Regions from separate parts of the Epibacterium sp. ABV4_022 genome, predicted to be linked through region 3. Evidence: riboswitches for the same ligand, from Rfam matches in the RefSeq annotation. Region 3 holds a riboswitch; each other region holds the start of a gene.

Region 1 (3,188 bases), 570 kb from region 3:
TTCTGTCAGGGAGGGGAGGCACCGGGCCGCAGACCGATGGCGCTGTGGCTGTTTCTCTGGTGTGGGGGCAACAGACCGGCATGGCTCAGAACGGCAATTCCAGGGTGTCGACCATCATCCCGCCGGGCAGTGCCGGCGGTGCGGTCTCGGCCTTTGGTTTCATCAGGAGCATGTCGAGGCTGGCCTTGAGGTCGGCCTCTTCCATGTCGCGCGCGATGACAACGACGCGGCTGGTGGTCTCCGTGCCCGACCAGCTTTTGAGCGGCACAGGGGCATCAAAAATATGCTGCACCCCGTGAAAGACAAACGGGTATTGCAGGCCCTCGACGTGCAGGATGCCTTTCATACGCAGGATGTTCTGTCCCTTAAGTGCAATCAGCGAGTCCAGCCAGAAATCAAAGACATTTGCGGCAATGGGATCTGTCACTGCGATCGAGGCGGAGATGATCCGATGGTCATGTGTGGCGGGCGCGGATGGGCTGAAGGCCAGTGGGGCCGGGGGCGTTGCCGCGGCGGCAAAACTGGACAACCCGGCCAGCGGATCGGGCTGTGCCATCTCTTGCGACAGTCCCAGCCAGCGGTCGACCTCCGGCGCGGCCACGCCCTCGCGCAGGGCAGAGAGGCCAAACAATGTGCCCACCGACACGCGCCCATGGTCGGCCCGGACACGCGGGGCGGTGGTGTTCAGACCCTCCAGGCGTTTTTCGAGCCGGGACAGGTCGAACCCGTCGATCAGATCCGCCTTCGACAGGATCAGCGTATCGGCCATGGCGACTTGCTGCACCGCCTCGAACTGCCGATCGAGGGTGCCCATGCCCGTCGCCGCATCCACCAGGGTCACCACCCCATCCAGCCGGAAGGCCTGCGCAATCTGGTAATCGGTGGTCAGCGTATGCACGATCGGTGCCGGATCGGCGATGCCGCTGGTTTCAATCACCACCCGGTCAAATTGCACCTGACCCGCGTCCCGCTTTGCGATCAGGTCCTCGAACGTCTTGGCCAGATCGCCCAGGATTGCACAGCACAGGCAGCCCGACGGCAACAGGACGGTCTCCTCGGTGGCTTCTTCGATCAGGTCGTGGTCCAGACCGATATCGCCAAATTCATTCATGATGACGGCAATCCGCCCCGCGTCGGGGTCGCGGATCAGATGGTTTAGCAGCGTGGTTTTCCCGGCCCCCAGAAACCCGGTCAGCAAGGTCACGGGAATGCGTTTGTCCTGCTCGGTCATCACGGTGCTGGCCTCTTTACAGTGTGTTGCCTTTCGTTCAGGACTGTTACGTTATAACACTACGTTTTACAAGAAGCCGGAGAAGGCGATATGACACAACTGCACTTTCAGCCCCGCACCACCGTGGAACAGGTCGAGGAAAGCACCGACCTTGCGCCCAAATTCGGCGATGATGGTCTGATGCCCTGCATCACCACGGACGCAGCCTCGGGTGAGGTGCTGATGCTGGGCTGGATGAATGCCGAGGCCTTTCGCCTGACGATCCAAACCGGCGAGGCGCATTATTTCAGCCGCGCCCGGAAGGTGTTGTGGCACAAGGGGGCGACCTCCGGCCTGGTTCAGACCGTGGTCGAGGCGCGCATCGACGACGATCAGGACGCCCTGTGGCTGCGTGTCGATGTGACCGGCTCCGGCGCATCCTGCCACGTGGGCTATCGGTCCTGTTTCTACCGCGCCGTGCCACATGGCGCAGAGGCCGGGACGCCGCTGACCTTTGTTGAGGCGCGCAAGACCTTCGACCCGGTGGCGGTCTATGGCGATGCGCCGAACCCGACCCAACTCTGACCCTGCGGCGTTGGGGCAGGGCGTTTGTACGCCGCTGCCGGGGCAACACCGCCGTCGCACCGGGCTTTGGCGCTTGACAGGATCACGTCACTTTGTCTAAGCCCGGGTCATTCTGGTCCGGCTGGGAGACCACCCGGTTAAAAGGGAACACGGTGAGGTGTAGCCAACAGGCGCCGAATCCGTGACTGCCCCCGCAACTGTGAGCGGAGAGCAATGCTGCGATATGCCACTGCCCGGAAAGGGTGGGAAGGCGCGGCAAAGCCTCGACCCGCGAGTCAGGAGACCTGCCAGAAGGATCACCCTGTCCGGGTGCGGGGCGCGCCAAGGACAACGGACTTCCGTAGTGGTGGCAGTTCTCACCGTCTGCGGGGGCAAGGCCTTCCGAAGACCCGAAATTTGGACCCGCTGCCCGGCATGGGCGGTGTGCCTGGCGTGTGTATTGCGCGCGGGCTGGGAGGAATGGAATATGGACAAGGCAAGCCTGTCACTGGCCGCCGCGCTGGTGGTCGTCCCCGCAATCGCAACCGCTCAGGAGGGCGGTGTCATCGATCTCGGCGAGATCATCGTCTCCGGCGGCCTGACCCCGATCGAGGCGGACAACTATGGTCGCTCGGTCTCGGTGATCACCGCGCAAGAGCTTGAAACACGCGGAGTTACCACCCTGCAAGATGCCCTGCGCGGCGTTCCCAGCGTGGCGGTGAACTCGACCGGCAGCGGCTTTACCCAAGTGAGGATCCGCGGCGGCGAAGGCAACCACGTGCTGGTGCTGATCGACGGGGTCGAAGCCAATACCGGGTCGGGCGGCGAATATATCCTCAGCGGGCTGACCGTCAGCGATATCGAACGCATCGAAGTGCTGCGCGGCCCGCAATCGGCGCTTTACGGCGCCAATGCCGTCTCTGGCGTGATCTCGATCACCACCAAGCGGGCGGAAAAGCCGGGCACCTCTTATGGCGGTGGCGTCGAAGTCGGCTCCAACAGCACCCGTGCTGCCAATGCCTATGTGCGGCAGCGGTTCGAGCGCGGCGAGCTGAACTTCTCCGTCGACACGCGCCAGACCGATGGCGAGGACGGTTCACGGCTGGATGGCGGCGACACCGAGTTCAACGACCGGGAAACAGTGAACCTGACCGGTCGGTATGAGATTACGGATCAGATCACCACCGGTTTCACCCTGCGGCGCACCTGGCAGCACTACGGCAGCGAGGACACGCTCCCCTTTGGCTCCACGTCTCCGACCTCTGAAGGCTATCTGGTGGAAAGCCCGGCAAACACCGACCGCGACGAAGTGTTCGGCTCGTTGTGGCTGGAGGCTGACAGCGCCTCCGGGCGCAGCAGGCACCGGTTTTCCATCAGCGGAACCGACCAGGAGAACCAGTCCCGGGATGGCGCC
Region 2 (3,188 bases), on a different contig from region 3:
CTCCATGTCCTTGATCCAGGCTTCGCGGATCGGATCCGCTGCGGTGGCGCGGAACTCAGCCAGGACCTCATCTGAGATCTCGACTTTCTCGACCCCTTTTTCCTCCAGAACGGCGTCCCATTTCTTCAGGAGTTCGCCATAGTTGGCCAGATAGTGATCCAGTGCTTCCGGGATCGAGCTGTCGAGGGCCTCGCGCTCGGAGTCGGACAGGCTCTCATAGGCGTCGATGTTCACCACAACAGGGCAATTCACGGTGCCAGGGTTCAGGTTTGCCGTCCACCAGTCGGCGCGATTGATGGTGCCGAAGGACAGATGCGCATGCTGAGCGAATGCGACCGTGTCGACGACGCCAGACTCCATGGCCTGGTAGGCTTCGGTTGCGGTGACCGAGGTCGGCACTGCGCCAACAGCTTTAAAGGCTTCGCCGATCCCGCCCGTGGCACGCACGCGCATGCCTTCGAATTCGGCCAGCTCGTCGCGCGCTTCGCCGGTGCCGACGATATTGTACTGTGGCATCGGAGACGTCATCAGCAGCTTCGCATTCCACTGCGCCATCTCGTCAGTGGCTGCCGGGTGGCCATAGACGGCCGCGGAAACGGCAACTTCTTCCTCCAGGTTGGAAACACCGAGGAAGGGCAGCTCCAAAACGGTAATGACGCGGTTCTTGTCGCGGTGATATCCCGCGCAGAATTGCGCCATCTCGAACGCACCAATGGAAATACCATCGAGGTTTTCGCGGTTCTTGGACAGGCCGCCGTAGCTGATGTTCATGGTGAACGCGCCATCGGTCTTTTCCGAAACCAACTCCGCCAGTTTTTCGACGTGTTCCGTAAAGGCGCGGCGTTTGCCCCAGACGGACACGTTCCACTCGGTCGCCATGGCTTCGGCGGCAAAGGCACAGGTCAGGGTTGCGAGGGCGGTAAGCCCCAAGACATTTTTCATAATTTCCTCCCCAATTACGCATCTGAAGTGCGCGGTATGGGCGCAGGATCACCATTATGCCCCGGTTTGCCAACCCAAAAGTTGGATCCGATCGCCGGTGAACGCGGCAGACGCTGCGTAGCAAGGCGTTCCACAGCGGATTGAGAAGAACCTCGTCACGGATTGGACTTAGCCTGCACTAGCCGGCGGCCGTCCCGGCAAGACCATGTCGACAGGGCCGCTGCAGCGCACCGGGAATCCGCGCCTTGTCTCGAACCAAATAAACAATGTCGCAAATCGCAGATCGGGATTTGCGAATCTCGGTACAACTCGGTCCCAGAGGTGCCGCCCGGCGTGTCCGGGTGGAGAATTGGGAAGCCGGTGTAAATCCGGCGCTGCCCCCGCAACGGTCATGGAGACAGCGGGTGTGACATCGGCCACTGGGGGGAGGAACCCGGGAAGGCGTCGCACTTGGACCATCTGGTCTTCTCCTGAGCCCGGAAACCAGCCTCGAAAGATATCGTCAACCGCGGGTGGCGGTTTGGGCATCTTGAAGGGCGCGGCTTCCTCCGTTGCGACCTGACGGATTCCCATTGCCATCTGCACAAAAACCAACCGCGTGACGCTCCGTCTCAGGATCGCGAGCAGGCGGCAGGAGAGTCAGGGAATGAACAGCAATCTCAATGCGCTGATCGCCAATCATACGCCGGGTCATGCGCTCGCGCAGGCGTTCTATACCGACGCCGAGGTGTTCGAGACCGATCTACAAGAGATCTTCTACAAGGAGTGGCTCTTTGCCATTCCCGCCTGCGAACTGGAAAAGCCCGGCAGCTATGTGACCCATCAGGTTGGGGCCTTTAATGTCATCATCGTGCGCGGCAGCGATGATGTGATCCGGGCGTTCCACAATTCCTGTCGGCATCGCGGGTCTGTCATCTGCAAGGCGAAGAAAGGCAACAATCCGAAACTGGTGTGCCCCTACCATCAGTGGACCTACGAGCTGGACGGGCGTCTGCTTTGGGCTCGGGATATGGGACCGGATTTCGACCCTGCACAACACGGGCTCAAGACAGTCCACTGCCGCGAACTGTCGGGGCTGGTCTATATCTGTCTTGCGGAGGACGCCCCGAGCTTTGACGCGTTTGCCGACACGGTTCGCCCCTATCTGGACGTGCACGACCTGTCGAACGCCAAAGTGGCCTACGAGAGTTCGATCGTGGAGAAGGGCAACTGGAAACTGGTCTGGGAGAACAACCGCGAGTGTTATCACTGCGGCGGCAACCACCCCTCCCTGTGCCGGACCTTCCCCGATGATCCGTCGATCACCGGTATCGAGGGCGGCGAAACCCCCGCCAACCTGCAAGCGCATTTCGACCGTTGCGAAGGGGCCGGTATGCCGTCAAGCTTCTTCCTGAACGACGACGGGCAGTTTCGGATTGCCCGCATGCCGCTCAAGGAAGGCGCTGAAAGCTATACCCTGGATGGCAAGACGGCGGTGCGGCGCTGGCTGGGGCGGGCGGCGTTTGCCGATGCCGGCTCCTTGTTGAAATTTCACTATCCGACCACCTGGAACCACTTCCTGTCGGACCACTCCATCGTGTTCCGCGTCACCCCGATCAGCCCGACGGAAACCGAAGTGACCACCAAATGGTTGGTGAACAAGGACGCGGTCGAGGGCGTGGACTACGATCTCAATCGCCTGACCGAAGTCTGGGTCGCCACCAATGACGAGGACCGCGAGGTCGTCGAGTACAACCAGATGGGTATCAACTCCCCCGCCTATCAGCCCGGGCCGTATTCCGCGGTGCAGGAAAGCGGCGTGCTGCAATTCGTGGAGTGGTACCTCAATACCCTTAAGCGCAACCGCGATCCCCAAGCCATCGCGGCGGAGTAAGACCAAATGCCCAAAATGAGTGAACGCGCGATCTGGAATGATACGGAGATGCTGGAATGTGTCTCCATCATACCGGAGATGGACAATACCGCGTCCTTCACCTTCAAGGCGCCGTCCGGTGCCTTGTTCGACTTTGATCCCGGCCAGTTCATGACGCTTGAGATTCCGGTTCCCGGTGGCCCCGTGCACCGCACCTACACGATCTCCTCGTCGCCATCGCGCCCGCGCACGATCACCATCACCGCGAAGGCGCAGCCGGACAGCATCGGAACGCGCTGGATGCTCGACAATCTGAAGCCGGGGGTGCGGATCAGAGGCATCGGCCCGGCGGGGTTGTTCACGAACGCCGGCAGCCAGTCGAAAAAGTTCCTTT
Region 3 (3,188 bases):
CGCGCTGATGGTCAAGCTGATGGAGATGGGTGGCCGTCCGGTGACGCTCTTGGATGGGGACATCGTGCGCAAGAACCTCAGCTCCGAGCTGGGCTTCTCCAAAGAGCACCGCGATCTCAACATCAAGCGCATCGGCTATGTCGCCTCCGAGATCACCAAGAACGGCGGTATCGCCATCTGTGCCCCGATCGCGCCTTATGCGGCCACCCGCCGCCACGTGCGCGAGGAAATCGAACAGTACGGCGCCTTTGTCGAGGTGCACGTCGCCACCTCGATCGAGGAATGCGAACGCCGCGACCGCAAGGGCCTCTACAAGCTGGCGCGCGAGGGTAAGATCAAGGAATTCACCGGCATTTCCGACCCTTACGACGTGCCGCAGAACCCGGAGCTGAGCGTCGAAACAGAGAATGTCGAGGTCGACAACTGCGCCCATCAGGTGCTGCTCAAGCTGGAAAGCATGGGCCTCATCAACGGCAATTGATCCTGCCGCGCCCTGACCAATCGCAGACGGCCCGCCCTTCCCGGCGGGCCGTTTTTCTATGCTGCCTCGCCAGTTCCCCGGGCCAGTTTCCGGGGCCAATTCCCCCGGGCCAGCCCCGCGGGGGCGTGAATTCCGACTGGACAGGCCACGCGGTTCCTGCAATCCTTTCCGCGATGGTGCCCGGATCGACAGGTCCGGCTGAAAAGGGAATACGGTGCAGGCGCCTTGCCTAAATCCGTGACTGCCCCCGCAACTGTAAGCGGCGAGCCTCTCCAAAGACGCCACTGGACCTCTGGTCCGGGAAGGTACGGAGACGGGCTGCGACCCGCGAGTCAGGAGACCTGCCATCTCGGGTGCGACGCGGTCGCGCCTCAGTCACTTTTTACCCGGGCGGGGTGCCCTGGGACGGAGAGACCGACATGGCCCGCATTGGACCTGAAACATCGCCGTTGCCCGTTTGTGCCCGCCCCCTTGCGCGGAGGGCGCGATGATACTGGAACTGACCATCCGACAACTGGACGTGGGCCCCCTGCCCACCGGAGAGGCCGAGCGCATGGCCCAGCTGGGCTACATGCAATGGCTCGGCGCACTGAACGGCCGGGCGAGCTACCACCGCGAGGCGCGGCACGCGCTGGACCTGGCCGTCCCCTTTGCCGAGGTGTCCCCGGCGGTTGCCGCGTTCTGTGACCTGCTGCGGGCCTCGCTGCAAATGCCACCGCAGCCGCTGACATTGACGCTGCCGCCGCGCACCCGGCGTGGGGGCGCCGCCGCCCGGCGCAGCCGCCGCATGCCGCAGTGATCTCCTGACCCACCGGCCCGCGCGCCCGCCGCCCCCCGGACCAAGTCCCCGCCTGCACGGGCAAGCCAGAGGCGCCGTTGTTGCACAGAGATGAAGAATCACGTCAGGCACCGGCGCCTGATGTGTCTTGCCGCAACACGCTACGGCTTGCGGCCCGGCTCCAACTGGCTGTCCCGCCCCGGCATCTCCCGTCTCAGCACCTACACGCGCGCGCCGCCGGCGCTCTGATCTGCGGCGCGGCGCGGTCGCCTGTTTGCCGCCATTGCCGGACTGTCACAAAACCGTTACAGACGCGGCGCGCAGATACAGAGGAGAGGACAGGTGTCCAAGACCGATCTAGAGCCGCGTCACCTTGAAACGCTGGACCGCGACCTCGATCGCCTGTCCTCGCTGGAACAGGCCACCGCATTTGTGGGCCGATCCAACGTCGGTTTGGGGATCGCCTTCGTGTTCATCCTGATCGTCGCCGCGGCGACCGGTCTGATCGTGGGGGATGCGGACAATACCGTCATCGTCGTCATCGCCGCCGCTTTCGGCGCCTATATGGCGCTGAACATCGGCGCCAACGACGTGGCCAACAATATGGGGCCCGCGGTGGGCGCCAATGCGATGTCGATGGGCTTTGCCATTGTCGTCGCCGCAATCTTCGAAAGCGCCGGGGCGCTGATCGCGGGGGGCGACGTGGTTTCGACCATCGCCAAGGGCATCATCGCACCCAGCAGCATGGCCAGCTCCACCATCTTTATCGCCGCGATGATGGCGGCGCTGCTGGCCTCGGCGCTCTGGGTCAACCTCGCCACCTGGATCGGGGCCCCGGTCTCCACCACCCATGCGGTGGTCGGGGGCGTCATGGGCGCGGGCATTGCCGCTGCCGGGTTTGCCGCCGTGAACTGGCCCAAGATGGGGGCGATCGCCGCCAGTTGGGTGATCTCGCCGATGCTGGGCGGGCTGATCGCCGCCGCCTTCCTGTGGTTCATCAAGTCCCGCATCATCTACCGCGACGACAAGATCGCCGCCGCCCGCACCTGGGTGCCGGTGCTGGTGGGCATCATGGGCGGCGCCTTTGCCGCCTATCTCTCCGTCAAGGGGCTGAAACGGATCGTCAAGATCGAGCTGACCGACGCGCTGCTGATCGGGGTCGGTGTGGCACTGGCGATCTGGCTGGTGATGATCCCGGTGATCCGCCGCCAGTCGCGGGGGCTGGAGAACCGCAACAAGTCGCTGAAGGTGCTGTTTGCGATCCCGCTGATCGTCTCCGCCGCGCTGCTCAGCTTTGCCCATGGCGCCAATGACGTCGCCAATGCGGTGGGGCCCTTGGCGGCGATCGTGCAGGCCTCGACCTCCGGTGATTTCACCCAGGCCGTCTCGATCCCCTTCTGGGTGATGATCATCGGCGCCTTCGGGATCTCCTTCGGCCTGTTCCTGTTCGGCCCCAAGCTGATCCGCATGGTTGGCAGCCAGATCACCAAGCTGAACCCGATGCGCGCCTATTGCGTGGCGCTGTCGGCGGCGATCACGGTGATCGTGGCCAGCTGGCTCGGCCTGCCGGTCAGCTCCACCCATATCGCCATCGGCGGTGTGTTCGGGGTCGGTTTCTTCCGCGAATGGGACACCGAGCGCCGGATGCGCAAGGCCAAGACCGCGACCCCGGACGCCCCCCGCATCGGCGCTGCCGAGCGCCGGCGCCGCAAGCTGGTGCGCCGGTCGCATTTCATGACCATCGTCGCGGCCTGGGTCATCACCGTGCCGGCCGCCGCCACCCTGTCCGGCGGGCTGTTCCTGCTGATCTCCCGTCTGCTGGGCTGACCCGCCCCCGGACGGATCTGCAACACGCGGCCCGCCCCTGCCGGCGGGCCGTTTTGCATGTCTGGCCGCGGGTCACCGGCGGCGGCGGCGCTGGCATCGCCA

What was found. A riboswitch is a leader RNA that binds a small molecule or an ion and turns the genes downstream of it on or off. The one in region 3 is predicted to bind cobalamin.
Region 1: another riboswitch for cobalamin. It lies ahead of ACXAF5_RS11215 (TonB-dependent receptor plug domain-containing protein); the one in region 3 lies ahead of ACXAF5_RS14030 (hypothetical protein).
Region 2: another riboswitch for cobalamin. It lies ahead of ACXAF5_RS19325 (aromatic ring-hydroxylating oxygenase subunit alpha); the one in region 3 lies ahead of ACXAF5_RS14030 (hypothetical protein).

The regions. Positions count from the first base shown of each region.
Region 1 covers NZ_JBSWVA010000001.1:2,383,003-2,386,190, reverse strand. The annotation lists gene ACXAF5_RS11225 (CobW family GTP-binding protein) at 86-1,231, opposite strand; gene hisI (phosphoribosyl-AMP cyclohydrolase) at 1,322-1,795, shown strand; cobalamin riboswitch at 1,892-2,101, shown strand; gene ACXAF5_RS11215 (TonB-dependent receptor plug domain-containing protein) at 2,262-3,188, shown strand, end outside.
Region 2 covers NZ_JBSWVA010000002.1:50,819-54,006, forward strand. The annotation lists gene ACXAF5_RS19320 (C4-dicarboxylate TRAP transporter substrate-binding protein) at 1-942, opposite strand, end outside; cobalamin riboswitch at 1,245-1,448, shown strand; gene ACXAF5_RS19325 (aromatic ring-hydroxylating oxygenase subunit alpha) at 1,589-2,815, shown strand; gene ACXAF5_RS19330 (FAD-binding oxidoreductase) at 2,822-3,188, shown strand, end outside.
Region 3 covers NZ_JBSWVA010000001.1:2,953,862-2,957,049, forward strand. The annotation lists gene ACXAF5_RS14025 (bifunctional sulfate adenylyltransferase/adenylylsulfate kinase) at 1-481, shown strand, start outside; cobalamin riboswitch at 639-844, shown strand; gene ACXAF5_RS14030 (hypothetical protein) at 969-1,280, shown strand; gene ACXAF5_RS14035 (inorganic phosphate transporter) at 1,602-3,086, shown strand.